Regions from separate parts of the Azotobacter chroococcum genome, predicted to be linked through region 1. Evidence: riboswitches for the same ligand, from Rfam matches in the RefSeq annotation. Region 1 holds a riboswitch; each other region holds the start of a gene.
What was found. Region 1 has a riboswitch for cyclic di-GMP ahead of ACG10_RS19000 (glycoside hydrolase family 70 protein). Riboswitches for the same ligand answer to the same signal wherever they lie in the genome.
Positions count from the first base shown of each region.

Region 1 (10,516 bases):
CCCACATCGGCCGGCTCAAGCACGTCTACCGCAAGGGACTGGCGCTGCGCTACGGCAAGACCATGCAGTGCATCGCCGGCATCCACTACAACTTCTCCCTGCCGGAAGCGCTCTGGCCGCTGCTCCAGCAGGCCGAGGGCGACACCCGCAGCGTCCGCGACTTCCAGTCCGAACGCTACATCGCGCTGATCCGCAACTTCCGCCGCTACAGCTGGCTCTTGATGTACCTGTTCGGCGCCTCGCCGGCGCTCGACAGGAGTTTCCTGCGCGATCGACCGCACCATCTGCAGGAGCTCGACGCCGACACCCTCTACCTGCCCTGGGCGACCAGCCTGCGGATGAGCGACCTGGGCTACCAGAACAACGCCCAGGCCGGCCTGACCCCCTGCTACAACGACCTGGCCAGCTACACCGACAGCCTGCGCCGGGCAGTTTCCACGCCCTATGCGCCGTACGCCGCGATCGGCACTCAGCGCGACGGCGAATGGCTGCAACTGAACACCAACGTGCTGCAGATCGAGAACGAGTACTACTCGAGCATCCGCCCCAAGCGCATCACCGGCAGCGGCGAGCGGCCGATCCAGGCGCTGGTCGCCCGCGGCGTGCAGTACGTCGAGGTGCGCTGCCTAGACATCGACCCCTTCCTGCCGCTGGGCATCGACCTCGACGAGGCGCGCTTCCTCGACGCCTTCCTGCTGTTCTGCGCCCTCGAGGACAGCCCCTGCCTCGCCCCGGACGAATGCGCCAGCTGCACCGGCAACTTCCTCAAGGTGGTCAAGGAAGGCCGCCGCCCCGGCCTGCACCTGCAGCGCCGGGGCAAGCCGGTACTCTTCGCCGACTGGGCCGGCGAGTTGCTCGAACGCCTGCAGCCCTGCGCCGAGCTGCTCGACCGGGCCTACGGCGGCGACGGCTACGCGAGCGCCCTGCACGCCCAGCAGGCCAAGGTCGCCAACCCCGAGCTCACCCCCTCGGCCAGAGTCCTCGCGACCCTGCGCGAACGCGGCGAAAGCTTCCGCGCCTTCGCCCTGCGCCAGAGCCTGGCCCACGCCGAAAGCTTTCGCGCCCGCCCGCTGGGCGAGGAGGAGCGCCAGGCCTTCGAAGCCGAGGCCCGCGCCTCGCTGGCCGAGCAGGCCGAACTGGAACGCCGCGACAGCGGCAGCTTCGACGACTTCGTCGCGGCGTATCAGACGAGCATCCAGACCGCCGGAGCCTGAGCGCTACCACCAAGGCCGGCAAGCCGGCCGTCTTGTCGGCAGGCGCCCCCTGGCGAATCCACCTGCCGCTTAACGGGGCATTCATTGCGGCGCAAGCTTTTGCGTCCGCCCGCTGGACGAGGAGGCGCGCCAGGCCTTCGAGGCAGAGGCCTACGCCTCCCTGACGGACCAGGAATGCCGGGCAGCGCTAAACCAGATGCTTGCTTCGCCGCCTATCGGTCGGCCTGGACACTGCCACCAAGGCCCTTTCAGCCAGTCCGTGCAGTTAAGGGCGGGTTACAGCCAAACGAGCTCTTCCCGTTACCCAAGGACTCCTCCAATCCGGCAGGGTTGCTCCTTATTTGCTCCTTTTCACCGCAAGTAGCTAACGAAGATTGCAATGTTTCGGTCAGTCAACCGTTCATCGAAGTCAACATATACGAATGTATAACAGCATGTTATCGTTAGCCTGCTTGCAAAGATAGCGCTGTCTTTTGGAGCGCCACAGCTTCGCTCCCTGGGTCAACTCACTCCACGGTGAGCGGAAGCTGAACTGAAAAAGGCAAAACCATCGAAAGATGGCGACGCAAAGTCTCCGGTCTAAAGGAAATTTTCCGATGATAGCGGGACCGCCAGTTTTGTATGTCGACACGGTTTCCGTGCTCGCTTCTGAACTATTGCTCTTTCACTCGCCCCTGCTGGTGCCCCGTGCCTGCAGTGCGGCCGCGTCGCGTGCGGATCAGGCCGCCCGGGTGCATGCAGCAATGCCTGGCAAGACTGCGCATGTCCTCTTCCGATGGGTCACTCAACCGAGAAGGGTCAGGGGTATCGACATGAGCACACCCGACGCCACCCTGGCCAGCAGGAAGTTGCCCCTGGCAGCGCCCCTGTCGTGACTTCTCATCACACAAGGTAAAGCGACTCCCCATGAGAGCATCACCAAGCCAATTTTTTGCAATTTCCCTGCTCAGCATCGCGATTTCAGGCCTGTTGTCAGGCGCAGCGGTTGCGGCACAGACCCCCACGGCGCTCGAGCAGGTACCCGACGGCAAGGGCGGCGTGAAATGGCAGGAAGTGCAGCACGACGCGTCGGCCGAGGAAGAGCAGAAAGGCCAGGGCCGGAAAAAGTTTCTCGGTATCCAGGCGATCACCACCGAGCCGGATGGCAGCGTGAAGGTCGAGATGGGCAAGCCCGAAGTCCGGCAGCCCGCGTCGGGTGACGTCTTCGTCTCCAACGAGAAACTCGACGAGCACGTCATCTTCCAGGCGTTCGCGCTCTATCAGCCGAACGACAATGCGACCTACAAGGCCCTGGCCGAGAATGCCCCGCAGTTGGCGCAGTGGGGCATCACCGATGTCTGGTCGCCGCCGCCCTACCGCGCCGCCTCCGACTCCAAGTACGGCGAAGGCTACGCGATTGCCGACCGCTACGACCTCGGCGCCTACGACAAGGGCCCGACCAAGTACGGTACCGCCGACGAGCTGAAGGCGGCCATCGGCGCCCTGCACAACAACGACATCCGCATCCAGGTCGACGTGGTTCCGAACCAGATCATCGGCCTGAACGAGCGCCACGTGCTGCCGGTGACCGGGATCGACATGTACGGCAACCCGATGAACCCCTTCCTCGACCACTATCTCTACTCGACCTACAGCAAGGGTTCGGCGCCGGGGCAGGCTGAGCACGGCGTGATCAAGGAATGGGACTACTTCCACTTCCACGGCACCACGACGCAGTACCAAGGCCTGTTCCGGGTGCTCAGCGATGCCAACAGCAAGCTCTACCGCTATCTTGGCCCGAACCATCCCGAAAACTACCTCCCGGCTTTCCTGGCCGAGAGCGACGCGGCCAAGTACGGCAAGATCAACACCATCGACGGCTATCTGCTGGCCGATACCTGGTTCGCGGTCGAGAACGCGGAGAGCGAAAACGCCGTGTATGCGCCGCTCTTCCTGTACTACGAAGAGCCGCGCAGTGGCGTCGTCGAGCAGACCTTCATGGACTTCGCGCGCGAGAACGGCTACACGGGCAGCGACGAAGATATCCGCGCCACTATGCTGGCCGAGCTGCGCATGACCCCCAACCCCATCGGCCCGCTGATGGACGAGTACCTGGCCGCCCAGCCCGGCTACTCGAAGAAATCGGAAGACGACGCCAGGGTCACCGCGCTGCGCTACGATGGCCCCGAGAACGACGCATCGCACATCGGTACCAACGTGCTCGACTTCGAGTTCCTGGTGGGCAACGACCTCGACACCATCCGCGAAGACGTGCAGCAGGAGCAGCTGAACTGGCAGAAATATCTGCTCGACTTCGGTTTCGACGGTTTCCGTATCGATGCTGCCTCCCACATCAACACCGATATCCTGCGCGACGAGGTGACTCAGCGGCTCAACTACTTCGCCGGCGAGGACGTCAACGAGCACCTGAGCTATATCGAGTCCTATGTGGCCCAGCAGGTCGATTTCGAGCAGTCCAACAACTACGGTCAGATGGCCATGGACGCCGGCCCCTTCTCGGGCCTGATGTTCTCCTTCGGCCGCGACTGGGCGCCGCTGCGCTACGCCTTCGAGGCATCACTGATCGACCGGGTCAACGGCGGTCCGGCACTGCCCAACTGGTCGTTCGTGAACAACCACGACCAGGAGCACAACATCCTGGTGAACGTCCCGCTGACCGAGGAAGAGGCCGGGGGCTACGAGCCGAACAGCCAGCCCTACGAACTGCGTCAGCTAGAGAAGTACGACGCCGACCGCAACAGCGTCGAGAAGCAGTGGGCGCCCCACAACGTCCCGGCCATGTACGCCATCCTGCTGACCACCAAGGACACCGTGCCGACCGTCTTCTACGGCGACATGTTCATGTCCTCGAAGCCGTACATGTCGACCCCGACACCGTACCGCGACGACATCGTGAACATCCTCAAGCTGCGCAAGCAGTTCGCCAAGGGCGAGCAGGTGATCCGCTACGAGAACAGCAACACCGGCAGCAACGGCGAGGACCTGGTCAGCAACATCCGTCTCGGCAACGACCGCAAGACAGGTGTGGCCGTGGTCGCCGGCAACAACCCGGCGCTGGATACGACGATCACCGTCGACATGGGTGCGCAGCACCGCAACCAGTGGTTCGTCGACGCCATGGGCTACCAGCCGGAGCGGCTCAAGACCGACAAGGACGGCCGCCTCACCGTTCAGGTCAAGGGCACCCAGAACGTGGACGTGAAGGGCTACCTGGCCGCCTGGGTTCCGGATCTCCAGGCCCAGGAGTGAGCCTGCTCGTCACCGAGCGGTTCGCTTGAAGGGAGGGCGGCTCGCCAGCGGGCCGCCCTCTTTGACCGATATTTTGTCCTGCTCCGTTTTGAAACCTCTCGACGCATGTTGATAGGCGCATCGAATCCCTCGAGCTGATGCGGAAGACCCGATGCACTGCATCGGGTCGACAACCATCGACTCCAACTCTGACGAAGTTATCTTCGGGGGCACCGATCAGACATGCTTAGCGGACGTCCGAAGGCCCGAGTTTCACAATCCGCACCTTGGCAATGCTGGCCCGATTGACAGGACCGCCTATTCCGCCGCTACCGGAATAGATGGCATTCGACTTCAGATAACTCATATTGAAATAATCGCTGAACACGAGACGATAGTTTCCGGGCTCCAGATCGACCGCCATCTCCGTAGACGTCCTCAGAGGTTGCTCACCATTACGCGGATCGACATGCGGCATTTGCACGATACCGGTAGCTACCACCTTGTTGCGGCCTCTCAGCACATCAATTTGTTTCACCGCGTTGGTGACCCCGGTATTAATGGCATATTGATGGTTGTTATAGACCAGCTCGATGGCGTAGCGACCAGACTCCCTGATAGCGATGTCCTGGATTTCCAACGTATCGGTGGGAGCACCCCAGTCGCGCAACGTCGGCTCGGTAATACCGTCAGAGGGCGGCGTTACCGCAACATTACTAAGCACGCGAGCATCGGTCACAGGAATGACCTGGACCGCTGCCTCATCGGAGCAGAACGGCGCCGAATGATGCGAACGATGGCCACTGCTGCTGAAGACTGCCTGCACTGCATAGCAGACACGGGATCCGGCGGGAGCCTTGCTGCGGTCAGTCCAGCTCATCTGCGTCAATCGATCGTCAACGAGCTTGCCATCCCGGAAAATACGATAGTACACCGAGTCGCTCGAAATCCCGGTATTTCCATTATCCGTAAAGTGGACAGTGTACTTGCCATCTTTTTGCACAATGGAGGTGACCTGCGGCTCGACAGGAGCAAAGACACGCGGATCCCGATGATCGCCTGGATCGACCTCTGGCGCCATGGTGATACGCGTATCACCGGCATGCAAGTCACCGAAGTCGACTTCGATGACGTTCGCAGCATTGTTCAGCTGACTTTCTTCGATGACGCCGGTAACCGGCGCTCCGTTCAAGCGTACCGTCTCAACCATGTAGTAGCCTGTCCCGGACATCGCCTTCGGCAAATTCAGCACCACGTCGAGAGAGCGGCCCTTGTAGTGGAGTCCGGAAAGCCGTGCCTGGGGTGAATCACCGAACAACTGCCGTGCTTTGGCCGTAAGGAATGGTTCGACCGTAATTCCAGACTTGTCGACTTGATATCCAAATATCGTCCCGATGACCATATTCAGATAACCCGCGACAGACCACAGCTGACGCTTGGAGTTGATCACCGGGCCATCATCATAAAAAGGCTTTCCGGTCAGCCACTCCAGGTTTTCCATGTTGGAGAGATTCAATGCCGCTCCCCGCACGAGGGATTGGATCGCGTTATCTGCGACCGCCGAATTACGGACCTTGGCAGCCGCCTGCAGCTCATATGCAGTGACAAAGGGCCATAGCGCACGGTTGTGATAGACCTCTACACCCGGCTGCTGCGGGTAATACACCGGAACGCCCAGCTCGCCATGCGGATAGTTGGCCAGAACCTCCGATGCACGGCTTGACGGAGCGATCCCGCTCAGGATGGCCAGAGCCGAGCCGAGCATGTCGAATTTTTCGACGGGTGCCTGATCCTCGGCCGCGCTCGTCAGACTCGCGTATAAACCCGCCTCTTCCAGCCAGAAATGTTTATTGATTTTGTCCTTCAGCGCATCGGCCCAATCATCATAGCGCTGCGCCAGCGGCGCATCACCATGTTCACGGGCCAGTCGCGCGGTCAGTCGCAGCGCCTGGTAATGAACGACGTTGGTCGACAGAGCCTTGGACTCGGACATGTGACTCAGGTTATCGACGATCCAAGTCGCGTAGGTCTGCGTGCGCCAGTCAAGATAGGATTGCTCACCGTTATACAGGCCGAGCGCCTGATCGAATGCCGCCTGGCGATCAGCTTCAATGGTGCCGCGCAAGGCGGCGTAGGCATAATCCGAGAACTTGTCGTAGGCCTCACCGGATAGGCTGTTGAGAACGCTTTCGGCCGCCAGAGCCCAGGTCACACGGTCCGTGCTCACCGGCCAACTGCCGCCGGAGCCGGTATCCTGAACAATCTGAAGGGTGCCCTCGGGAAGGCTCGCAGGCGACTGAGCCCCTTCACGGAAGTCGCTGGTCTTGAAGCGCAGCGAATTGATAACTTGCGCAGGATTAAGCTCGGCCAAGCCGAGCCGGGCCGCATAGGACAAGTCACGGGTCCAGACGTAGGTCCATTTTTCTCCTGTCTGGAAACAGTTGCAGGCAATGGGCTCGCCAGCATTGTAGCTGCCGTCACGGATCTCGCTGACACTCAGCATCTTCAAGTCGTCCATGGCCATGGCGAACAGGCCATCGAACATCAAGTTGCCGCTCCGCAGCAAGGGGTGCGCGGCATCTTCGGTGAAAACCCGCCGCTTCTCGGCATCGTCACGAAGGTCCATCGTCGTGCTGATCGTATAGGTGCGCTGCGCCGCTTCCTGATTGGTTACCGACACGGTGACCGTTTCATCGCGACCGTTCGGCTCGAGTGGGTAGGCTGGGAAGATCACCGAGTTATCTACCCCGTCCTCCCCGGTCTGGGCTGCCTGGGGATTGTCAGCATAAGCGCCCCCGTAGAGCGCCGCCAAGGACAGCGCTACAGCGGTCATAGCAGTGGTGCCAAGATATTTGCGACGAAACATACGAGCTTCCTATTGTTGGGATTATTGGTAAGCAAGAGGCGCGTTTCCTTGCGTATCGCGCTTTTTCCTTGAGGTGTACGACCTCAGGACCAAGGGCCCCAGGGTCGGAAGTCAGTGGCGGAGGGATTTGACTCGTAGCTGCAGATAACCGCAGCAGGCAATGTCCGCTGTCCTCCCGGTGCAGAGTGGCTGCCAGGGAAAGGCCAAGGACATCCTGGGGAAGGAGGAACATCGCCCACGATCGTGCGCGCATGGACAGCTGGAAGCATTAGGGATACCTCTTAGCTCTAAGACAGCGCTTTCTTGCGATCCGCAACACCGCAAGGCAAAGTCTGCTGCCGCCATTTTGTTGTTTTTATCGATTGCCATCAGGGCCACCCAACGCGGGCAGGAGAGTAAGCCTGCGCCCAAGTCAATGCCACTGGGATAGCGCAACCCTAGTGCCTGAAGTTTTGTTTGACAAGCGGCTTATTCCATAAAGTTCGCCAAGGTAAAACGATTCATCTAGATTTTCCGGGCAATCGCATGACCCCTTTCTCCCCTCTCCCATCAATGGGAGAGGGGCCGGGGGAGAGGGCGTGAATGACTGCCCCCACCCCCGTCATGCGATTGCCTCGTCTAGATTTCCTTGCGCAAAGCTCAATGAATAAGATAACGTTACCCAGATAAAGTCGGCAGTCGCCTAAGATCATCGGGCTTGATTCTTCTTAGCTATTTAGCTATCTGTTCGTTTCGGAGCGCCAACGCCCCCGGATGACAAGAGATAAAAACAACAAAATCACGGTGACAGATGTGTTGTGCGGCGAATTCAGACCCCACAAAGACAGCGCTGCCTCCGAATTAAGGTATCCTATGCTTCCCCGACAACGCTCCAGTGCCCATGGGTGACGCTGCTTGCGGCACATTCACGGCTCGTCAGGCGCACTGCCCACGCCCTGCTGTCGCCCTCGTCGTCTCCCACGGGAAACTCGACGAACATGTCATCTTCCAGGCGTTCGCGCTCTATCAGCCGAATGACAGCGCGACCTACCTACCACGCGGAGCGGCTCAAGAGCGGCAAGGACGGCCGCCTCACCGTTCAGGCCAAGGGCACCCAGAACGTGGACGTGAAGGGCTACCTGGCCGCCTGGGTTCCGGACACCCAGGCCCAGGAGTGAGAGTGAGCCTGCTCGTCACCGAGCGGTTCGCTTTAACGGGGGCGGCCCGCCAGCGGGCCGCCCCTCTGACCGAAATTCCGATCCGCACCGTTTCGAGACGGCTTTACGCATGTTGAATGATCTGATTGGGCACCGGACAGCCGCCGCGACGCTACCCAGAGCGCTCAGCATGATTCTGCTGACAGTTGCCTCGATCCAGGCGGTAGGGATCGCCAAAACGCTCTTTTGGCCCGAGTCATCGGCCTCCGCGGCGCCACTCGAGCGACGCGAGGCAACACCGGGCGATACGCCGACGCTCGATCTCAAGGCCATCCAGCAGGCGGAACTGTTCGGCTCGCTTGCAGAGGAGCCGGCCCAAAAGGCGCTTGCGACGCAGGTGAAAAGCCGTCTGAGCGTCAAGCTGCTGGGCGTCGTCAAGGCCCCCCAGGGGGGCACTTCCGTGGCCATTCTCGCAGAAGCCGGTCGGCAGCGAGCCTATGCCGTCGGCGACAGACTGTCAGGCAACGGCGACGCCAGGCTGATCGAAATCCTGGCGGACCGGGTGGTGTTCGAGGTGTCCGGTCAGCAGCAATACGTCGAGCTGGAAAAGCCCGCCCTGAATGACACAAAGGTCTCCATCGTCGCCAGCGCGCCGCTCCAGACGAGCCGATCGCTACGGCCTGGCGGAGCCGGCACGGGCGGCGAAGCGGATTCGAGTCGCCGTGCGCCGGGGCGAACGGACCCGGGCTATCAAAATTGATCCATGAGCTGTCTTTTGAAGAGGTACGGACCCGGATGACCCTCTGCCGATCAGCCAGCCGCCTCGTTGCGCTCGCCTTGCTGGCAGGGCTGGCGACTGGCTGCACCCCCTTCGGAAAAAACCTGCGTTCCGCGTCCTCCCCGGAAGAACCACGGGGGCAGTTGCTCTACGACGAGAGCATGGAGCTCATCCAGTCCCGTCAACATGAGGCGGCGGCAGCCCGGCTGGTCGAGCTGCTGCGCTCCAATCCACAGGGCAGGCAGCGCATCGAGGCGGCTCTGGCCCTGGCCTACAGCCAGCTGCAGCTCGACCGGCCGAAGGAAGCAGCCCAGCTGGCGACGCAGGTGATCGAGGAAAATGCCGAAACAGAGCGTATGGACTATGCGCTCTATCTGCGCGCCAATGCATTGCTGGCCCTCAGGCCCGCCCCCTCGGCCGCGCAGGTTCGTCAGGCAGCAGAGGATCTCGAGCGCCTGAGACAAGGCTACCCCGACAGCCAATACGCCGAACGCGCCAAGGAAACGCTGGCCAAGGTCGAGGAACGCCTGGCGGACAACGAGCTACAGGCCGCCAGGCTCCATTGGCAGCGCAATCAGCCCGTGGCGGTGGTGAACCGCTGTCGCTACATCATCGAGCGCTATCCCGACAGCGCTGCCGTCGGCGGCGCGCTGGAGATGATGGTTGGCGCCTATCGACAACTCGGCCTGAATGAGCTGGCCGACAGTACCAGGGCGATACGCAAAGGCAGCGTGCCACCCTAGCCTTGGACTCCGCCTCGCTTTCCTGGGAAATATTACGGATGGATCCGTTTAACGTGAAATTTCATAGTTTGCCGAATAAACGGATACAGCCGTGCATTATAAATACCCATTTACTTTTGACTTATCTGCCTCAGTATCTTCTCGATACGCAGATGCAGTGGTTACCCAGTCGATGGGGTGTGAAAGCCGGGCAGAGTCCTTCTCCGGCCTACACCAGCCGACGCATGCAGGCAGACCGGGAAAACTGTCTATCAAGACGCTTGTTGCGTCATTACTGTTCACTTCGTGGTTGCTGGCATGCCCGGCCGGGGCCGACGACTACAGCCTCGACATGCGCGACACCGATATTTCGGAGTTCATCGCCAGCATCGGAAAGCTCACGGGCAAAACCATTGTCATGGACCCGCGCGTCAAGGGAAAGGTCAGCATCAGCACTCCGAAATCGGTGACCAAAGAGGAACTCTACGAAATCTTTCTGGTGCAGCTCGGCGTCAATGGATACTCCGTCATCAATGTGGGAAAAGACATTCTGAAGGTGATTCCCCAGCAAG
Region 1 is NZ_CP011835.1:4,059,149-4,069,664, forward strand. It holds gene gshA (glutamate--cysteine ligase) at 1-1,214, shown strand, start outside; cyclic di-GMP riboswitch class I at 1,745-1,830, shown strand; gene ACG10_RS19000 (glycoside hydrolase family 70 protein) at 2,253-4,463, shown strand; gene ACG10_RS19005 (alpha-L-rhamnosidase-related protein) at 4,690-7,308, opposite strand; gene ACG10_RS23875 (hypothetical protein) at 8,322-8,465, shown strand; gene ACG10_RS19010 (type II secretion system protein N) at 8,635-9,204, shown strand; gene bamD (outer membrane protein assembly factor BamD) at 9,240-9,965, shown strand; gene gspD (type II secretion system secretin GspD) at 10,297-10,516, shown strand, end outside.

Region 2 (10,516 bases), 110 kb from region 1:
CTTCGCGGTGGCCTGCATCGAGGAGGCGCTGGAGCTGCGCGAGGCTGGCATCCGCGCGCCGATCCTGCTGCTGGAAGGCTTCTTCGAGGCGGACGAGCTGGAGCCGATCCAGCGCCACGACCTGTGGTGCGTGGTGCATTCGCCCTGGCAGCTGGAGGCCATCGAGCGCACGCCCCTGGCGCGGTCCTTGACCTGCTGGCTGAAGCTCGATTCGGGCATGCACCGGGTCGGCTTCGCGCCGGCCGACTACCGGGCGGCCCATGCGCGCCTCGCAGCCAGCGGCAAGGCGGCGAAGATCGTCGCCATGAGCCATTTCGCCCGCGCCGACGAGCTGGACAGCCCGCGGGTCGCCGAGCAGCTGGCGCAGTTCGCGGCGGCGACGGAGGGCTTCGACGGGGAGTTCAGCCTGCGCAACTCGCCGGCGCTGCTCGGCTGGCCGCAGCTGTTCCGCCGCGGCCAGGAGGGCGAATGGCTGCGCCCGGGGATCATGCTCTACGGCGCCACGCCCTTCGAGCACTACCAGGCGCAGGCGGCCCGGCTGCAGCCGGTGATGACCCTCGAGTCGAAGATCATCAGCGTGCGCGAGCTGCCGGCCGGCGAGCCGGTGGGCTACGGCGCGCGCTTCGTCAGCCCGCGGCCGACTCGCGTCGGGGTGGTCGCCATGGGCTATGCCGACGGCTACCCGCGACACGCGCCGGACGGCACGCCGCTGGCCGTCGACGGCCAGCCGGCGCGGCTGATCGGCCGGGTGTCGATGGACATGCTCACCGTGGACCTCACCGAGCTGCCCCGGGCCGGCCTCGGCAGCCGGGTCGAGCTGTGGGGTGCCCAGGTGCCGGCCAGCGCGGTGGCGGCGGCGGCCGGCACCATCGCCTACCAGCTGTTCTGCAACGTGCGGCGGGTCGCCCGCGTCTGGCACGGCTGAACGGAATTTGCGGCGGAGCGTTGTAAATACTGAACGCCGTTGCCATCATTAACCGCAACTGGTTCAGGCTCCCGAGAGGATTCCCGCCTTGGACGTCGGTGTTCGACTGCAATCCATACGCAAGCTCAAAGGCCTCTCCCAGCGTGAACTCGCCAAGCGTGCGGGCGTCACCAACAGCACCATCTCGATGATCGAGAAGAACAGTGTCAGCCCCTCGATCAGCTCCCTGAAGAAGGTTCTCGGCGGCATTCCCATGTCGCTGATGGAGTTCTTCTCCCACGACCTCGAGGCGGAAACCTGCGCCCCGGTGGTCTACCGCGCCGCCGAGCAGGTCGAGCTGTCGCGCGGACCGCTGAGCATGCGCCTGATCGGCAAGGACCATCCCGACCGGGCGCTGGCCTTCCTCTCGGTGACCTATCCGCCGGGCGCCGACAGCGGCGAGACGCTGCTGGTCCGCGACGGCGAGGAGGCTGGCATCCTCGTCGAAGGGCGCCTGGAACTGCAGGTCGGCGAGCAGCGCTACATCCTCGAGAGCGGCGATGGCTACTACCTGGTTGCCGGCCAGCCGCACCGCTTCTGCAATCCCTTCGCGGCGCCGGCGCGACTGCTCAGCGCCGCCACGCCGGCGCATTGCTGAGCGGCGCACTGGGTCGCCGGGCCGCAGGCCCGCCTTGTGTCGACTTGTTTCGGCCTGCCTTTCATAAGGTTATACTGCCGCCCGCTCGCGAAAACCCGTGGCCGCGGGCGCACGTAACCAGCCACGATGAGGGGGGTAAGGGTGAATCTGATCAAGATGTTGGCGGCCCCGGTCGCCGTGCTGTCCCTGTGGGCGGCGAGTGTCCAGGCCGCGACCGACGCGGAAATCGCCGAGCGTCTCAAGCCGGTCGGCGAGGTCTGCGTGGCCGGCCAGGAATGCAAGGGCGTCGCTACCGCGGCTGCCGGCGCCGCCGGCGGTGGTGCGCGTAGCGGCGACGACATCGTCGCCAAGTACTGCAACGCCTGCCACGGCACCGGCCTGCTGAACGCGCCGAAGGTCGGCGACGGCGCCGCCTGGACGGCCCGCGCCGATGCCAAGGGCGGTCTCGACGGCCTGCTCAAGTCGGCGATCGCCGGCCTCAACGCCATGCCGCCGAAAGGCACCTGCGCCGACTGCTCGGACGACGAGCTGAAGGACGCCATCGGCAAGATGTCCGGTCTCTGATCGCGACCTGGCCGAGGACGAAGCCGCCTGCGGGCGGCTTCGTCGTTTCTGCTCACTCCAGAAAGCTGACCTGGCCGCCCGCCAGCGAGGCGATTCGCGCCAGGGATTCGACCCGGTAGCCCTGCTCCTCCAGCGCCCGGCGGCCGGACTGGAAGGACTTCTCGATGACGATGCCGATCCCGACCAGGTTCGCCCCGGCCTGGCGGACGATGGCGGCCAGCCCCAGCGCGGCCTGGCCGTTGGCCAGGAAGTCGTCGACGATCAGCACCCGCTCGCCGGCCGCCAGATGGCTGGCGGATACGGCCACCGTGCTCTCCACCTGCTTGGTGAAGGAATAGACCCGGGCGGTCAGCAGGTTGTCGGTCAGGGTCAGCGAGCGGTGCTTGCGGGCGAACACCAGCGGCACGCCCAGTTCCAGCGCGGTCATCAGCGCCGGCGCGATGCCCGAGGCTTCGAGGGTGAGCACCTTGTCGATGCCCTGGTCGCGAAAGCGCCGGGCGAACTCCCGGCCGATCGCCTGCATCAGCGGCGGATCGACCTGATGGTTGAGGAAGGCATCCACCTTCAGGACCTGCTCGGAGAGCACGCTGCCGTGCTCGCGGATTTTTCGCTTCAACTGCTCCATGACACTGCCTCGAATGAGCCGCAAGCCGCCTGATGGACCCGCGGGAGCGCCGATCGACGCACAGTACAGGGCGACGTGGGCGGGCGAAAGAGCAGACAAAAAGAGGCCGGCGGTGGAACGCGCCACCGCCGGCCAGCGTCGTTTCCGGGCGGCGAGCGTCCGGGGGCATGAGCGTCAGACCACGGGGGCAGGCTCCAGGGTTACGCCGACCAGGCCGATGCTGGCAGCATCGCCGTCGCCGTCGATGATCTGCCCGTTGAAGGCGAGATCGATTTCCTGGCCGACCGCGCCAACCTCGACGTCGCCGATGGCGAAAGCGTCCTTGCTGCCCACGGCCTCGGCGTTGCCGATCTCCAGGCGGTTGAAGCCGTCTTCGGTGCTGACGAAGACCTGGTCGCGCAGATGGGCCTGGTTGGCGTTGGCGCCCTCCAGGTTGAGCACGATCACGTCGTTCTCTCCCCAGATGACGAAGCCGCTGTCATCTATCCCGTCGTGCTTCAGATAGGTCTTGGTGTTGTTCTCCGGGTCCTGGGAGTTGGTGATCACCGTGACGGCTATGATCTCGTCGGGGGTGCCGGTCGTCAGGTCCGCCGCGATGTCGTTGCCGCCGATCCCGCGACCCTCCTCGGTATCGATCGCCGTGATCCGCACATCCACCGGTCGGCCGGACTGGGTCTGCATGATGGTGAAGCCAACATTGTTGGCGTCATAGTGCGTTGCGGTCGGGATGGTGCTGATATCGCTGCCGCCCTGGTTGGCCGAAATCCCCAGATCGACGAAGTCCAGACGCAGGAATTCCGCCGGCGTATCGGTGGTGGCCGCGTTGATCCACTGGTTGTTGGCCGCCAGGTCGTCCGAGTCGTTGTTCACCGTGGTCACATTCGGGACACCGCCGGTGACCAGCAGGTCCTTGTCGGCGAACTCGTCGCCGGCCACTCCCAGCCAGCTGAACTTGCCTGCCCGTGCAGTGGCGAAGTTGTCGAAGTCGAACGAACCGTCGTCGATCCTGGCGAACATCGCGATGCTGTACTCGCCGCTGGTGCTGTCCATGGTCATGGTGAACACCGTCGTCGCACCTGCGGAGGCGGTGAGCATGTGGGTGCCGAAGCCGCTGAGGGTGATCGCCACGTTGTTGGAGGTGAGAGCGTTGCCGGCCGTGTCTTTGAGCGCTGCTCCGTTTGCCAGTATCTGGTTGTTCATGCCGGTGAACACCAGGCTGCCCTTGTCATCCGAGCCGAAGTTGGCGGCAAAGCTCTCCGGCGAGTCGTCATCCAGGGCGAAGGCTTCGGACTCGCCCGCGGCGTTGACGATGCTGCCTGCCACCGGTGAGAGGGGGAGCGGCCCGTCGTCGTCGAAGCTGAACACCGAGGTCGCGTCGTCGGCGAGCAGGATGGTGTCGGAAGCGACGACGGTGTCGCCCTCGGCATCGCTGCGGGTGACCTGGTACTGCAGCTCCAGCGCGCCTGCGGGTAGCAGCAGCGCCACGGCCTCGTCGAACAGGGTGTCGTTGCCGTTGTCCAGCGCCTCGATCAGGGTGGTCTGCAACTGCAGCACGCCGCCGCCGACGTCGACGATGGCGATGGTGAACACCGTGTGGCCATCGGTGTCCTTGCCGCTCAGCTGGGTGGCGCTGTCGGCGAACAGGGTGATGGCGCCGCCGTGGGTGGCGCTCAGGCTGGTGGCGAGGCCTTCGGGCGGCACGCCGACGAAGCTCAGCAGCGGGGTGAGGGTGCCGGCGCCGTCCGAGCCGTAGTCGCCGGCGGCGCTGAACAGGCTGACCAGGCCGCCGGCCACGGTGGTGGTGACTTGGGCCAGGTGGCCATTGTCGTCGTTGACGTAGGTGTCGGCGGTTTCGCCAGCGGCATAGCGGTCGCTGGCGCCGGTGGTCTCGTCGAGTTCGACTTCCAGCTGTGCGGCGGCATTGGCGACGGCGCTCACCGTCTGGGTCGGCCCGTCGTCGTCGAAGCCGAAGACCGAGTTTTCGTCGTCGGCGAGCAGGATGGTGTCGGAGGCGACGACGGTGTCGCCCTCGGCATCGCTGCGGGTGACCTGGTACTGCAGCTCCAGCGCGCCTGCGGGTAGCAGCAGCGCCACGGCCTCGTCGAACAGGGTGTCGTTGCCGTTGTCCAGCGCCTCGATCAGGGTGGTCTGCAACTGCAGCACGCCGCCGCCGACGTCGACGATGGCGATGGTGAACACCGTGTGGCCATCGGTGTCCTTGCCGCTCAGCTGGGTGGCGCTGTCGGCGAACAGGGTGATGGCGCCGCCGTGGGTGGCGCTCAGGCTGGTGGCGAGGCCTTCGGGCGGCACGCCGACGAAGCTCAGCAGCGGGGTGAGGGTGCCGGCGCCGTCCGAGCCGTAGTCGCCGGCGGCGCTGAACAGGCTGACCAGGCCGCCGGCCACGGTGGTGGTGACCTGGGCCAGGTGGCCGTTGTCGTCGTTGACGTAAGTGTCGGCGGTTTCGCCGCTGGCGTAGCGGTCGCTGTCGCCGGTGGTCTCGTCGAGTTCGACGGACACCGTCGTGGTGCCGGCCGTCACGGTCTGACTCGGCCCGTCGTCCTCGAAGTTGATATGGCTGCCGACCTCGGCCTGGTCGCCTACCTGGCCGCCGAGGCGGATGTCGCCGAGGTCGAAGGTCTTGTTGCCGCCGCTGCCGCTGACGTTCTGCACGCTGAAGCGATCGAGCATGCCGTCGACTGCGAACTCGACGCGGTAGTTGTCCAGCAGGCCGGTGATCTTCACGCCATCCCCGTCGATGGCGAAGCTGACGCCGCTGTCGTCACCTGAGGTCACCTCCCCGTCGCGTAGCCAAGTGCGCACCAAAACCTCGGCGACGTTGGGGTCGTCGGAGACCAACCAGACCTTGATGCTGATGATGGTCTTTGGCGTGCCATCGATGTTGCCGTCGGTGTAGTCGTCCGTCGCGGCCCCATCACCGTCGGGCGGGGGCGGATTCTTGCCCACTTCATCCGAGTCATAGGCAACGACCATGGCATCCACACGGTTGGTCGGACCGCCCCCCACCTGGACCAGGGTGAAGCCAGCGCTCGGGCCTTCCACGCGCTCTTTGAAATCGATGTTGGCCAGATCGTCGGCGCTGGTCTGGGTCGGCGTGGTCTGCCCTTTGACGAAGTCGACGATTATCCCGTCGGTATCGCCGATCGACTGCGCGTTGCTGCCGATGCCGAAGTCGCTGGTATTGACGGTGTCTATGCCCCGCTCAAAGCCAGTGAACAGGAGCTGGATTCCCGTCTCGGGATCGGTCACCAGGTTCCAGTCGTTCTGTCCGGCTGCAGCGGTGGAGAAGTCGTCGAAAGCGACGTCCTGGACGGCATCGACGAACACCAGACCGGTGAGGTCGACGGCCTCGTCGAAGGAGCCGTTATCGGGATGCTCGATCGCTTCGTATTGAACGATGGTGACTCGCGCGCCGCCGGGATCGCCGACGGTCGGTTCTATCTTCTCCAGGACCAGCGCGAAGGCGACCCGCTCATTCGCTCCCCCCCGGTCGGCATAGCCGAAGATGGTGGTGGCGTTGATCCAGACCAGGGTGATGGGGTCGCCGCCAGCGGTCGTGCTCAAGGCGCTCAGCACCTCGGTAACCACGGTTTCGCCATTCTTCAGGGTGAACTTGAGGCTCGGGTCCACATCGGCCTCGAAGGTCAGCACCTGGTTCTGCGCCGCCTCGATGGCTTCGCCGGCGGCGGGGGCACCCAAGGTGTCCAGGGTGCCGAGCAGCGTGGCGATGGAGCTCAGCAGTATGTCGTCGTCGTTGTTGTCCTCGGTGGCCGTGGCGACGCCGCTGGTCTGCAGCCCCTCGCTTTCGTCGATGGTGACGTCGTTGACGTAGATGATCTCGTCTTCGCCAGTTTCGAAGATGGTGCCCATGGTCAAGCTCCTGCTCGATAGAGGGTTTGGGGAACTTCGTCCACTGAAGTGGCAGTTCCAGTCCTATCGATACGGACCGACCGACGTGCTCGTCGCACGGTTGAGGCAGCCTGGCTGTCTTGGGCAAGACCCTGGGCTTTCCGGCCCCGCATCACTGCGGGTGTGGCTTTGACTAATACGTGCGACAGCTTCCGCGAAAACTCCGCAACGTCTCGAGGTGATGGTTTCTAGGTGCGGCGGACTGCTGCCACAGTCCGCCGCGTCAGTGTCCAGGCCATGCAGGCAGCCATGTACATGCATGTCAGTGTGCAATCACGGGCTGGCACTCTGCAGCTGAGTCTAGCCAAGGTCTGGCGATGCGATAGCAGAAACCCACTCGATCTTCGATGCCGGCAAATATCGATATTTGCCAGCGATCAGAAGATAAATGGCTGGATTCAGGTGGGTATTTTCGTTTTGTCATCCGGGGCGGGAAGGTCTTTCCGACCAGCGGACCTGCCGCTTCGCCTGCCCCGGCTGGCCAGTATTTCGCCTGCTGTCACTGCCCGCTCAGCCGCTTGGCGAAGGATACCGCGTAGGCGGGCGAGCGGAAGCGCAGGATCGGATCGTCGGTCGGGGCGATGCCCTCGGCCATCACCAGCGGGTCGAAGTTGATCTTCTCGCAGGCGGCGCCCTTCTGCGGCATCGCCGCGCTCAGGGTCAGGGTGCCGACCTTCACCTGCTCGCGGTGCTCCGGCCAGGCCTGGGTCGGGTCGTTCTCCGGGTCGCCGGACTGGCCAATGCTCACCAGCATGTCCCAGCGCAGCGGCCCCCGGGCGGTGCGCTCGATCAGCCGCTGCTCGAGGAAGTTGGCCGGCAGGCTCTTCAGCTCCTCGTCGGAGAGCTGCTTCTCGCCGTCCTCGGGCACGAAGCGCCAGCGCACCAGGGTGGCCTTGCCGGTGTCGTCGACGAACTTGAAGGTGTGGATGCCGAAGTAGCTGCTGTTGGCGAAGCTCGGCGGCGGGTTGTGTTCGGCGAGAAATTGCGCCTGCGCCCGGCTGTCCGGGTGGCTGGCCTTGAAGGCTTCGAGTTTGGCCGGGTCGGGTTTGCCAGTGGCCGGGTCGGGCTTCAGGGCGACGATCTGGTCGAGAAAGGTTTTCGGATGCGCCGCGCCGAAGACCGGGGTGTTGAGCATGGTCATGTGCTGCAGGGCGCCGCCGGGCAGGCGGAACTCCAGGGCCATGCCGCGTGGCGACCTGGCCGTGTCGGGGACCTTGGGGTTGCCGCCTGGCAGCGAGAGGCGCGCGACGACCGGCACGGGCTGTCCGGAAAACAGCGCCGAGCGCGACCAGCTGGCCGCGGCGGGCAGGCCGACGAACTCGCCGGTCGCACAGGTTCCCTTGATGTGGTTGCGCCGCTCGCCCGGCGTCACGCCGAAGGTGTCCTCCAGGGCGGAGACCACCTGCTCCGGGGTCACGTCGTCCTGCGCCGCCATGCCGAAGGGGGCGGCCAGTCCCAGGCCGGCGGCCAGCAGCCAGCCCGGCAGATCTTTCCTCTGCATCTTGTTTTCCTCGTTGTCCCTGATTGAAGAACCGCCGTGGCGGATACGGCACTCTTCATGCCAGCAGCCGGTTGCGGATATGACAAGGCCGGCCGCCGTGTGTGCGGGAGGCGTGCAGGCTGTTTCTCGTGGACCATGGTCCAATAGACCGCGACGGCCTGAGCCACCCGCCCGCAGCCGTTCAGGCGCGGAATCGCGCTCTGTGCCGGCGGGCAGGTCGACGGGCGCTGGGTGGCAATGCGGTGTCGGGGACTTCGGGCGCCGGAGTCGGCCGATCGAGCGGCTCGGGCGGGCCGTCAGGACGCTTCCCAGTGCACGGGACAGGCGTGAGAGGCTTCGAGCCGTTCTGCCTCGACCAGAGCCTGGGCTTCCGAGTCCCATATGGCTTCCGAACAGCGCACGACGCTGCTCTCTGCGTCGTGGAAAACGAGGTCGAAGGTTGGCCAGCCATACTGGGCGGAAATATCGCGAACCTGGAAGCGGCGGGAGGAGGAGTGGGGGATGGCACTGGCTTTCATCATTTTTATTCTAGTTTGTCGATTTTCGTGAAAATGGCAGGCCGAGAGGTTGCTGAACCTTTCGACCTGAGTTCCTTCTGTCGGCGGCTCGGCTCCATCCGCACGCGATGGTCGTGCAGACTTGGCAGGCGCCCGAGGGCTTGGTGACTTCATCGGATAAGAAACGGCGAGTAGTGAGGACGTCCCTGTTTCCGTGATGCCTGGTTCTCCCTATGCTCCGACCCTGCTGAACCGCACGCTGGCAAAGTCCCTGGCCGCCATCCTGGCCAGCCTGTGTCGATCCGTCAGCGCGGAAGCGACTGTAGTGCGGCAGCCGTCCCGAATAAATCCGCAAGGTTCTCAAGCCGTTGTAGGCAATGGCTTACAGTGCGCGCGGGTAAGAACGTTTGGGGCCGCCATCGGGGGCGCAGTTCAAGCGCCGATGGTGCCGGGCGATCCGCACCAACCGACGCCGCCGAGAGCAGGGCTCGGCAACTGGCCCAACGCGGGCATGAGAACTATCGGCTTGCGCGAACGGGAGCCGCGGGGGCTGTGCCTCATTGCGCCGGTATGCCGACTTGCAGTGGCAGCAGGCGCGGGAAATCGAGGCGCACGGACCGAACCGCGTGGTGTGTCGCCCAGGTCGTGACAGCTGAAACCGCTCGGACGAGGAGACGAGCCATGCGAGTCCCCCTCTGCCAGGGATGGCCAATTTCTTGCCTGAATATCATCAGCTCCACCGAGAGCTTAAGGATGATTCGGGAGGTCCCCGAAGGAGGCGCGAAATTGAAACCGGTTGTGGTTTTTTTCGAGGCCCTGGTCGAGTGGGCAGACGATCCCCGGCGCTGGATCCGGCTCTTGCGGCAGGTGGGCCTCACTCTGGGTGTCATCGGCGTCCCGTACGCCTGCTCGAGCCTCTACCATGACAACGCGCAACGCCATGTGGATGCCGCGCTGGACATGGCCTTGGAGGATTGCGCGCTCAATCGCATGGTGGTGGCCGATGCGCACACGCTGCCCCAATACAAGGCTTGCGTGAAATCTTTGGTGCGCCGGTACGGCCAATGAGAAGAAATTGACGTCCGGTGCGCCAGGGGCAGGCCGGTGACGATGTTCGGGCGCCGGATCGCTGCAGTCTTGAGCCGGTGTTTCATGTGCACCCGCTGTGGCGGGTGGTCTCAGCGCTTGAGCATCGCCCTTATGTCCGCCAGGGCGTTCTTGCCCCGCGCCGCCCTGGCCTCCACCGGCGCATCCTCCTGGCCTTCCCAGGCCAGGTCGTCCTGCGGCAGTTCGGCGAGGAAGCGGCTGGGCGCGCAGTCGATGATCTCGCCGTACTGCTTGCGCTTGGCGGCGAAGGTCAGCACCAGGTTCTGCCGGGCGCGGGTGATGCCGACGTAGGCCAGGCGGCGCTCCTCCTCGATGGTGTCGGCCTCGATGCTGGAGCGGTGGGGGAGGATTTCCTCCTCCACGCCGATGATGAACACATGGGGGAACTCCAGGCCCTTGGAGGCGTGCAGGGTGAGCATCTGCACGCCCTCGGCGCCTTCCTCCTCTTCCTGCTGGCGTTCCAGCATGTCGCGCAGCACCAGCTTGCCGATGGCCTCCTCGATGGTCATTTCGCCGTCCTCGTCCTTCTCCAGCGTGTTCTTCAGCGCCTCGACGAGGAACCAGACGTTGCCCATGCGCACCTCGGCGACCTTGTCGCTGGAGGCGTTCTGCCTGAGCCAGTTCTCGTAGTCGAGGTCCATCACCATGCTGCGCAGGGCGGCGATCGGGTCGTGCTGCGCGCACTGCTGGCGCACGCCGTCCATCCAGCGGGTGAAGCGCGCCAGGCGCTCGC
Region 2 is NZ_CP011835.1:4,174,130-4,184,645, reverse strand. It holds gene alr (alanine racemase) at 1-925, shown strand, start outside; gene ACG10_RS19595 (cupin domain-containing protein) at 1,014-1,562, shown strand; gene ACG10_RS19590 (c-type cytochrome) at 1,704-2,126, shown strand; gene ACG10_RS19585 (xanthine phosphoribosyltransferase) at 2,179-2,751, opposite strand; gene ACG10_RS19580 (hypothetical protein) at 2,926-6,639, opposite strand; cyclic di-GMP riboswitch class I at 6,741-6,816, opposite strand; gene ACG10_RS19575 (catalase family peroxidase) at 7,178-8,179, opposite strand; gene ACG10_RS19570 (hypothetical protein) at 8,476-8,697, opposite strand; gene ACG10_RS19565 (hypothetical protein) at 9,358-9,744, shown strand; gene rep (DNA helicase Rep) at 9,855-10,516, opposite strand, start outside.
Region 2: another riboswitch for cyclic di-GMP. It lies ahead of ACG10_RS19580 (hypothetical protein); the one in region 1 lies ahead of ACG10_RS19000 (glycoside hydrolase family 70 protein).

Region 3 (10,516 bases), 800 kb from region 1:
CCGGCCGTTCCGGAAAAAGTCACCCTGACCGTGTTCAAGGTCCCGGGCGAAACCAACACCGACGACCTGTCGCCCGCTCCGGACGCCTGGTCGCGCCCTGACATCCCGCTGCACGCGCTGGCCATGCTGAAGATGGCCCGCGACGGCATCGAACCGGTCCAGCCGGGCTCCGTCGGCCCGCTGAAGCAGATCGAAGCGGTCAAGGCCAAGGGCTTCCCGGTCGCCTACGTCGGTGACGTGGTCGGTACCGGTTCCTCGCGCAAGTCCGCCACCAACTCGGTGCTGTGGTTCTTCGGCGACGACATCCCCTACGTGCCGAACAAGCGCGCCGGCGGCTTCTGCTTCGGCACCAAGATCGCCCCGATCTTCTACAACACCATGGAAGACGCCGGCGCCCTGCCGATCGAATTCGACTGCACCAACCTGGCCATGGGCGACGTCATCGACGTCTACCCGATCAAGGGTGAAGTGCGCCGCAACGGCAGCGACGAGCTGGTCACCAGCTTCTCGCTGAAGACCGACGTGCTGCTCGACGAAGTCCGCGCCGGCGGCCGTATCCCGCTGATCATCGGCCGCGGCCTGACCGAGAAGGCCCGCGCCGAGCTGGGCCTGGCTCCGTCCACCCTGTTCAAGAAGCCGGAAGCGCCGGCCGACAGCGGCAAGGGCTTCACCCTCGCCCAGAAGATGGTTGGCCGCGCCTGCGGTCTGCCGGAAGGCAAGGGCGTCCGTCCGGGCACCTACTGCGAACCGAAGATGACCACCGTCGGTTCCCAGGACACCACCGGCCCGATGACCCGCGACGAGCTGAAGGACCTGGCTTGCCTGGGCTTCTCCGCCGACCTGGTGATGCAGTCCTTCTGCCACACCGCCGCCTATCCGAAGCCCATCGACGTCAAGACCCACCACACCCTGCCGGACTTCATCATGAACCGCAGCGGCGTGTCCCTGCGTCCGGGCGACGGCATCATCCACAGCTGGCTGAACCGCATGCTGCTGCCGGATACCGTCGGTACCGGTGGTGACTCGCACACCCGCTTCCCGATCGGCATCTCCTTCCCGGCCGGCTCCGGCCTGGTGGCCTTCGCCGCCGCCACCGGCGTCATGCCGCTGGACATGCCGGAATCCGTTCTGGTGCGCTTCAAGGGCAAGCTGCAGCCCGGCATCACCCTGCGTGACCTGGTGCATGCCATCCCCTACTACGCGATCCAGGCCGGCCTGCTGACCGTCGAGAAGAAGGGCAAGAAGAACATCTTCTCCGGCCGCATTCTCGAGATCGAAGGTCTGGACAGCCTGACCGTCGAGCAAGCCTTCGAGCTGTCCGACGCCTCCGCCGAGCGTTCCGCTGCCGGTTGCGCCATCAAGCTGCCGGAAGCGGCCATCGCCGAATACCTGCGCTCGAACATCACCATGCTGCGCTGGATGATCGGCGAAGGCTACGGCGATGCCCGCACCCTGGAGCGTCGCGCCCAGGCGATGGAAGCCTGGCTGGCCAATCCGAAGCTGCTGGAAGCCGACAAGGACGCCGAATACGCCGCGGTGATCGAGATCGACCTGTCCGAAGTGAAGGAGCCGGTTCTCTGCGCGCCGAACGACCCGGACGACGCCCGCCTGCTGTCCACCGTTGCCGGTCAGAAGATCGACGAAGTGTTCATCGGCTCGTGCATGACCAACATCGGTCACTTCCGCGCTGCCGGCAAGCTGCTCGACAAGGTCAAGGGCGGCATCCCGACCCGTCTGTGGCTGGCTCCGCCGACCAAGATGGACGCCCACCAGTTGACCGAGGAAGGCTACTACGGCATCTACGGCAAGGCCGGTGCGCGCATGGAAATGCCGGGCTGCTCGCTGTGCATGGGTAACCAGGCCCGCGTACAGACCGGTTCGACCGTGGTTTCCACCTCGACCCGTAACTTCCCGAACCGTCTGGGCGATGCGACCAACGTGTTCCTGGCTTCCGCCGAACTGGCGTCGGTCGCCTCGATCCTTGGCAAGCTGCCGACCGTTGAGGAGTACATGGAATACGCGAAGAACATCGACACCATGGCTGCCGATATCTATCGCTACCTGTCCTTCGACCAGATCGCCGAGTACAAGGAAGCGGCGGCCAAGGCCGAACTCCCGGTCCTGCAGGTCTAAGCGACACTCCCGCTGAATGAAGAAGCCCCGCCCCGTGCGGGGCTTCTTCATGTTCATGGGCGGCAGCGGAAAGTAGCGGAATGCGCGAAGGCGAACTCGGCGCCGAACTCACACTCCCGACAGATCACCCCGCAAGATACGCTTTTTCACTCCACGATCAGCGCATTTCTCCAGCGAAAGCTCGCTGAAAGTTTGGCTGCGTAGCATCCATCTCCAGAGCCGGCGCCCGACCGGTCGCCCGACAAAAACAATGAGTGGAGATTGCCATGCACCCCGTTTCCCGTTCGTCCGCCCCCGCCCTGCCCTCCCACAGCCCGTCGACCTCCCTGCGCTGACCGCCAGGCCACGCAGCACGTCCCCACGTCCGGAGTACTCGCCATGCTGACCTTCCTCGGCTTCGCCATGGTCCTGACCTTCATGGTCCTGATCATGACCCAGCGCCTCTCGGCGCTGATCGCCCTCATCGTCATCCCCGTACTGTTCGCCCTGTTCGGCGGCTTCGCCGGCGACATCGGCCCGATGATGCTGCAGGGCATCACCAAGCTCGCCCCGACCGGGGTGATGCTGATGTTCGCCATCCTCTACTTCGCCCTGATGATCGACTCGGGGCTGTTCGACCCGCCGGTGCGCTTCATCCTGCGCATGGTCAAGGGCGACCCGTTGCGGGTGTCCGTCGGCACCGCCGCGCTGGCGCTGATCGTCTCCATGGACGGCGACGGCGCCACCACCTACATGATCTGCGTCGCCGCCATGCTGCCGCTGTACAGCCGCATCGGCATGAACCCGCGGATCATGGCCGGCCTGATCATCCTCGCCGGCGGGATCATGAACATGACCCCCTGGGGCGGCCCCACCGCCCGCGCCGCCAGCGCCCTGCACGTCGACCCGTCGGACGTCTTCGTGCCGATGATCCCGGCCATGGCGATCGGCGTGGCCGCCCTGCTGGGCATGGCCTACCTCTACGGCAAGCGCGAGCGCGCGCGCCTCGGCGTGCTGCACCTGGCCGACGGCACTGAAGACCATTCCGACGTCAGCGTCTCCCAGTACCCCGAAGCGCGCCGGCCGAAGCTGTTGCTGATCAACGCCATGCTGACCCTGGGCCTGATGGGCACCCTGATCGCCGGCGTGCTGCCGCTGCCGGTGCTGTTCATGATCGCCTTCAGCCTCGCCATGATCATCAACTACCCCTGCCTCAAGGCGCAGAAGGAACGCGTCGCCGCGCATGCCGGCAACGTGCTGGCGGTGGTCGGGCTGATCTTCGCCGCCGGCATCTTCACCGGCATCCTCTCCGGCACCGGGATGGTCGACGCCATGTCGAAGAGCCTGCTGGCGCTGATCCCCGACGCGATGGGCCCCTATCTGGCCGTGGTGACCGCGCTGGTCAGCATGCCGTTCACCTTCTTCATGTCCAACGACGCCTTCTACTACGGCGTGCTGCCGGTGCTCACCGAGGCCGCCAGCCACTACGGCATCAGCCCGGTGGAGATGGCCCGCGCCTCGATCGTCGGCCAGCCGGTGCACCTGCTCAGCCCGCTGGTGCCCTCCACCTACCTGCTGGTGGGCCTGGCGAAGATCGAGTTCGGCGACCTGCAGCGCTTCGCCCTGAAGCTGGCCACGCTGATCTGTGTGGCGATAATGCTCGCCGCGCTGGCCATCGGCGTCTTCCCGCTGGCCGGCAACTGAACGACGCACTGACGAAAATTTCACACTGTCGCGTACAGACTCCCACGGCCGGCGGCCACCCGCTGCCGGCCGTTCAACCGACAATTTGAGGACCCTTTATGGACTGGCTGACCAACCCGGAGATCTGGGTTGCCTTCTTCACCCTGACCGCGCTGGAGATCGTGCTCGGCATCGACAACATCATCATGATCTCCATCCTCGTCGGCCGCATGCCGAAGGAGATGCAGGCCCGCACCCGGCTGTTCGGCCTGGCGCTGGCGATGGTCACCCGGATTCTCCTGCTGCTGTCGATCTCCTGGGTCATGGGCCTGACCGTCGACCTCTTCCACGTCTTCGGCCAGGGCATTTCCGGACGCGACCTGATCCTGTTCTTCGGCGGCCTGTTTCTGCTGTGGAAGAGCAGCACCGAGATCTACCACGGCCTGGAAGGCGAGGACGAGACCAACGAGACGCCCAAGGGCGGCGGCCAGTTCATCGGCACCATCGTCCAGATCGCCATCATCGACATCGTGTTCTCCCTGGACTCGGTGATCACCGCAGTCGGCATGGTTTCCCACGTGCCGGTGATGGTCGCCGCGATCATCGTCGCCGTGCTGGTGATGATGGCCGCCTCCGGCACCATCAGCGAGTTCATCGACAAGCACCCGAGCCTCAAGCTGCTGGCCCTGTCGTTCCTCATCGTGGTCGGCACCGTGCTGATCGCCGAGAGCTTCGAGGTGCACGTGCCCAAGGGCTACGTCTACTTCGCCATGGCCTTCTCGCTGGCGGTGGAAGCGCTGAACATCCGCATGCGCCGTCCGCGCGCAGAACCGGTGCACCTGAGCCGGGACATCCCCGGCCAGTAAGCCGCAGCCGCAGTACGAAAAACGGGGCCCGCGCGGCCCCGTTTTTCGTTGGGCAAGGTCACGCTCCAAGATGGCAAATTGACACCTAAGTGCTATCGTTTTGCCTGCCAAAGCCAACCTCGTAGCGATGCGAGCACGGAAAGCCACGGATCTCACCGAGATGGCCGGGCCGCCAGACGTTCAACTTCATCCAGAAACGGAAAACCCTGGCCCGTGCATTCGAGGCGCACTTGCTTCCTCCGCGGGCCTGGGTGGGGGAGGAAAAATGGCAGCAATCAACGGAAGCGATAACAGCGAAACGCTCGAAGGCACCGACAGCAAGGACACGCTGAACGGCGGTGCCGGCGACGACACCCTCTACGGCGAAGGCGGCAACGACAACCTCAACGGCCAGGCAGGCGACGACACCCTCTATGGCGGCGACGGCAACGACGTGCTCAACGGCCAGCAGGGCGACGACAGCCTCTACGGCGACGCCGGCGACGACATCCTGCACGGCCAGGAGGGCGACGACAGTCTCGCTGGCGGCGACGGCGACGACCGTCTCACCGGCCACGAGGGCGACGACACCCTGACCGGCGGCGCGGGCGCGGACGGCTTCCACTACAGCTTCGAGGTCGTCGAGGACGAGGCCGTCAGCGAGCGCTTCACCGACTGGCTGATCGCCAACGGCATGGGGGGTTACGTCGGCGAGGACGGCCAGCTGCTCGACGGCACCGGCCAGGGCGACTTCGCCAAGAATTACAACCAGTGGCTGGACTACCTGGTGACCAAGTACGACCTGGCCGGCGGGCAGGACTACACCATCGAACTCAACCAGACCACTACCGGCGTGCCCTCGGTCTGGGTCGACGGCGTGGACGTCCTGGCCGGCCAGCTCTCCGAGGGCGAGGACTTCACCTTCACCACCGGTAGAACGCTCCAGACCCGCTACTACTCCGACCTGTTCAGCTTCGGCAGCGGTCTGACCGCCACCAGCACGGACGGCCACGACACCATCACCGACTTCGTGCAGGGCGAGGACATCCTCGACTTCTCCGGCCTCACCGCCGCGCAGTTCGACGAGCTGTTCGGCATCGCCCAGACCGATGCCGACGACGACGGTGCCAGCGACGACACCGTGCTGACCATCACCGGCGACGACAGCTGGTCGCTGACCCTGGTCGGGGTCACCGGCTTCAACCCCGACAGCGACATCCAGTTCGCCACGCCCGTCTGACTCCGCGCTCCTGCGCGGCAGGACCACAGCGGCGACAGGGAACATGCCCGCATCGCAGGATGCGGGCATTTTCGTTCAGGCCCGGCGCCACCCACGCAGCCGAGCCCCTGCTTTTCGTCGGGCTTCAGGGAACTTTTCGAGCGCTCCACTAGACTTCGAACAGCCTCGCCAAGCCGCGCCGGGACGAGCACTCCGGGCAGTAGCGGGCATTCCGTGCAGCACCCTTGCAATCAGCGACTCAACCGAGGCAGGAAGCCGCCGCAGGGCGCCGGCCGGCCGGCGGGCCTGCCCGCGGACCGGATGTGCGACCGCGGCAGACGACAGAACAACATCAGGGACTCTCGCACATGACCTGCACCAGTCCGGGGCGCCTGCTCGCCCTGTCCTCGACCCTCGCCCTCGGCCTTGCCAGCCAGACCGCCTCCGCCGCCCCGATAGCGGAGTCGCGCATCGTCCGCGAACCGCCGGCCGCCGTGCTGCGCGGCGCCCCCCCGGAGCCGGGAACGCCGGGGCAGCGCCTTTCCGCCGAGCGCCAGCGGACCTCCGGCTCCCAGCCGGAGGTCTTCTACGACCTGAAGGTCCGCTACGTCGACGGCAAGATCTACAATCCCGAAACCGGGCAGAACGACGCCGTGCGCCTGCGCGCCTACGCGGGCGAAGCGGCCGATCCGCAGGCCCCCACCCCCTATGTCGCCCCCAAGGTGGAACTCTGGCCGGGCGAGACCTTCCGCCTGACCCTGCACAACGAGCTGCCGACCGACGACTCGAGTTGTCCCCATGGGGAGCATGACCACAACGTGCCGCACTGCTTCAACAACACCAACATCCACACCCACGGCCTGTGGGTGAGCCCGTCCGGCAACTCCGACAACGTGCACCTGAAGATCCCCCCGCAGACCACCTTCCAGTACGAATTCAACGTGCCGGCCGACCACCCGGCCGGCACCTTCTGGTACCACTCGCACCTGCACGGCACCACCGCGCTGCAGGTCTCCTCGGGCATGGCCGGCCCGCTGATCATCCGCGGCGACCGCCTGCCGCAGGCCAAGGACGACGGCAGCCTGGTCCCCGGCGACCTCGACACCCTGCTGGTCGCGCCGAATGGCCGGCCCTTCCGCGAGCGCACCCTGCTCTTCCAGCAGATCGCCTACGCCTGCCGCGACCAGGACGGCGCCATCAAGCGGGAAGCCGACGGCAAGTGGCTCTGCGCCGCGGGCGACGTCGGGGGGATCGAGCGTTACGACCAGTTCGGCATCGTCCCGCGCGGCGACGGCACCCTCGCCACCCTGTGGAGCACCTCCGGCCGGCGCACCGCGATCAACGGCCTGGTCGAGCCCTACGTGGTCGACGCCAAGGCCGGCAGTGTCGAGCGCTGGCGGCTGATCCACGCCGGGGTGCGCGACTCCATCCGCCTGAGCTTCCGCAAGCTCGACCCGGCCCAGGCCTCCGCCGCGCCCGGCAAGAGCCGGCTGGCGCGCCAGCGCTTCATCGAGAAGGCCTGCACCGGCGCGCCCCTGGCGCAGTTCGCCGTCGCCGGCGACGGCCTGACCCGCAGCGCGGTCTCCCAGCGCGATTCGACGGTGCTCCAGCCCGGCTATCGCGAGGACCTGCTGATGGTCTTCCCCGAAGCCGGCACCTACTGCATCGTCGACGAAACCCTGCGCCCCGAGCAGAGCGTCAACCACGAAAGCTACCCGCGCGAACTGCTCGGCTACGTCGAGGTGAAAGGCTCGGCCGCCGGCCAGAACCCCGCGACACTCCTGCGCCAGGCGCTGGAAACCGCGGCCAGGGCGCGCATGCCGCAGGGCAAGGTGCGCAACCAGGTGCTCGCCGACCTGGCCGACGGCCTCAAGCTGGGCGCCTTCACCCCCCACGAGCCGGTCGCCGACACCGAGATAACCGGCAACCGCACCCTCGGCTTCCAGATCGTCCTGGCGCCCGGCCAGGCGCCCAGCTTCGAGGTCGGCAAGATCGACTTCAGCAGCGGCGAGCCCGAACCCTTCGAGAGCGCGCCCTACAACCAGGAAGCGGTGCAGCGCCAGCTCACCCTGGGCGCCGTCGAGGAGTGGAAGCTGACCTCCTTCTCCTTCGGCCACCCCTTCCACATCCATGTGAATCCCTTCCAGATCCTCTCGGTGAAGGACCCCGAGGGCAACGAGGTGAGCGGCGCGCCGACGCCCGGCGACGACGGCATCCCCAGCCAGTACGCCAACATGCGGGGCACCTGGCGCGACACCCTGTTCGTCCAGGACGACCACCTGATCACCATCCGCTCGCGCTACCGGCGCTACACCGGCGACTTCGTGCTGCACTGCCACATCCTCGACCACGAGGACCAGGGCATGATGCAGAACGTGCGCATCTCCCAGACGGGCAGCGGAGAAGACGAGGACTCGGGACACCAGCACTGAACCGCGACGGGGCCGGAAGGCCCCGTTTCCGCCCCGCTGTTCGCCATTCGCCCACAATCACCGTGCCGCTGAACGCGGCCCCTGACAATCCCACACATTCACAATGGGCATCACACAGGGCTTCCCCTACAATCCGGCCGCCTCGCGAAACCGCTCTGGGACGGGCGTTCCGGATGTAAGCCCCCAGCACCGGCATCGTCGATGCAGGAAGCCGCCCACGGCACGCGCCGCGGCGGCACGACGACGAAGAAGAAATTCAAGGACCCACGAAGCCCATGACCAGCCTCCACCGGGGCCGCCTGTTCGCCCTCTCCTCCACCTTTGCCCTCGGGGTCGCCGTCCAGCTCGCCCCCGTCCAGCAGGCCGCGGCGGAAGTACCCGCCGCGCGCATCGTCCGCGAACCGCCGGCCGCCCTGCTGCGCGGCGCGCCCGCCGCACCCGGCAAGAGCGGCCCGAGCCTGATGACCGCCACGCCGCTCAAGGCCCGTCCGCAGGCCTCCAGCGTCGGCAATGAAGTCTTCTACGACCTGGCCATCCGCTACGTCGACGGCAAGATCTACAACCCCGACACCGACAGCGACGACGCGGTGCGCCTGCGCGCCTTCCAGGGCGAGGCCAGCGACCCGCTGATCCCCTACGTCGGGCCCAAGGTGGAACTCTGGCCGGGCGAGACCTTCCGCCTGACCCTGCGCAACCAGCTGCCCAAGGACGACCCGAGCTGCAAGCCGCGCGACGAGCACAACGGCCCGCACTGCTTCAACAGCACCAACATGCACACCCACGGCCTGTGGGTGAGCCCGTCCGGCAACTCCGACAACGTGCTGCTGAAGATCGACCCGGGCGTCGATTTCCAGTACGAGTACAACGTGCCGGCCGACCACCCGGCCGGCACCTTCTGGTACCACCCGCACCTGCACGGCGCGACCGCGCTGCAGGTCGCCTCGGGCATGGCCGGCCCGCTGATCATCCGCGGCGACCGCCTGCCGCAGGCGCGCGACGACGGCAGCCTGATCCCCGGCGATCTCGACACCCTGCTGACCGCGCCCAACGGCGAGGCCTTCCGCGAACGCGTCCTGGTCTTCCAGCAGATCGCCTATACCTGCCGCGACCAGGACGGCAACATCAAGAAGGACGCCGACGGCAAATGGCTCTGCGACAAGGGCGACGTCGGCGGCATCGAGAGCTACGAAGGCCAGTTCGGCATCACCCCGACCGGCGGCACCCAGTGGAACGCCTCCGGCCGGCGCACCGCGATCAACGGCCTGGTCGAGCCCTACGTGGTCGGCGCCAGGGCCGGCAGCGTCGAGCGCTGGCGCTTCATCCACGCCGGGGTGCGCGACTCCATCCGCCTGAGCTTCCGCAAGCTCGACGCGGCCCAGGCCTCCAGCAAGCCCGGCAAGGGCCGGAAGGCCCGCGAGCAGTTCATCCAGCAGGCCTGTACCGGCGCGCCGCTGGCGCAGTTCGCCGTCGCCGGCGACGGCCTGACCCGCGGCGCGGTCTCTCGGCGCGACTCCACGGTGTTCCAGCCTGGCTATCGCGAGGACCTGCTGATGGTCTTCCCCGAGCCCGGCACCTACTGCATCATCGACGAGACCCTGCGGCCGGAGCAGAGCGTCAACAACGAGAGCTACCCGCGCGAGCTGCTCGGCTACGTGACGGTGGACGGCCCGGCCGCCGGCAAGGCGCCCGAGGCGGTGCTGACCCAGGCGCTGGAAACCGCCGCCAAGGCGCGCATGCCGCAGGGCAAGGTGCGCGACAAGGTGCTCGCCGACCTGGCCGACGGCCTCAAGCTGAGCGCCTTCGCCCCGCACGCCGACATCGCCGCCAGCGAAGTGACCAACCATCGCAGCCTCGGCTTCCAGATCGTCCTGCCGCCGGGCCAGGCCCCGCTGTTCGAGGTCGGCGAGATCGGCACCGGCGAAGGCGGCAAGCCCGTGCCGGTCAACAGCTCGCCCTACGAGCCGGGCCGCCTCGACCGCCTGCTGGAGCTGGGTGCCGTCGACGAGTGGAAGCTGACCGCCTTCGCCTTCGGCCATCCCTTCCACATCCACGTGAACCCCTTCCAGATCGTCTCGGTGAAGGACCCCGAGGGCAACGAGGTGAGCGGCACGCCGGTCCCGGATGCCAACGGCATTCCCAGCCAGTACGCCAACCTGCAGGGCACCTGGCGCGACACCCTGTTCCTCCAGCAGGGCTACACCGCCACCGTGCGCTCACGCTATCGC
Region 3 is NZ_CP011835.1:278,932-289,447, reverse strand. It holds gene acnB (bifunctional aconitate hydratase 2/2-methylisocitrate dehydratase) at 1-2,133, shown strand, start outside; gene ACG10_RS01380 (CitMHS family transporter) at 2,512-3,816, shown strand; gene ACG10_RS01375 (TerC family protein) at 3,915-4,661, shown strand; cyclic di-GMP riboswitch class I at 4,764-4,838, shown strand; gene ACG10_RS01370 (calcium-binding protein) at 4,927-5,880, shown strand; gene ACG10_RS01365 (multicopper oxidase family protein) at 6,228-8,291, shown strand; gene ACG10_RS01360 (multicopper oxidase family protein) at 8,567-10,516, shown strand, end outside.
Region 3: another riboswitch for cyclic di-GMP. It lies ahead of ACG10_RS01370 (calcium-binding protein); the one in region 1 lies ahead of ACG10_RS19000 (glycoside hydrolase family 70 protein).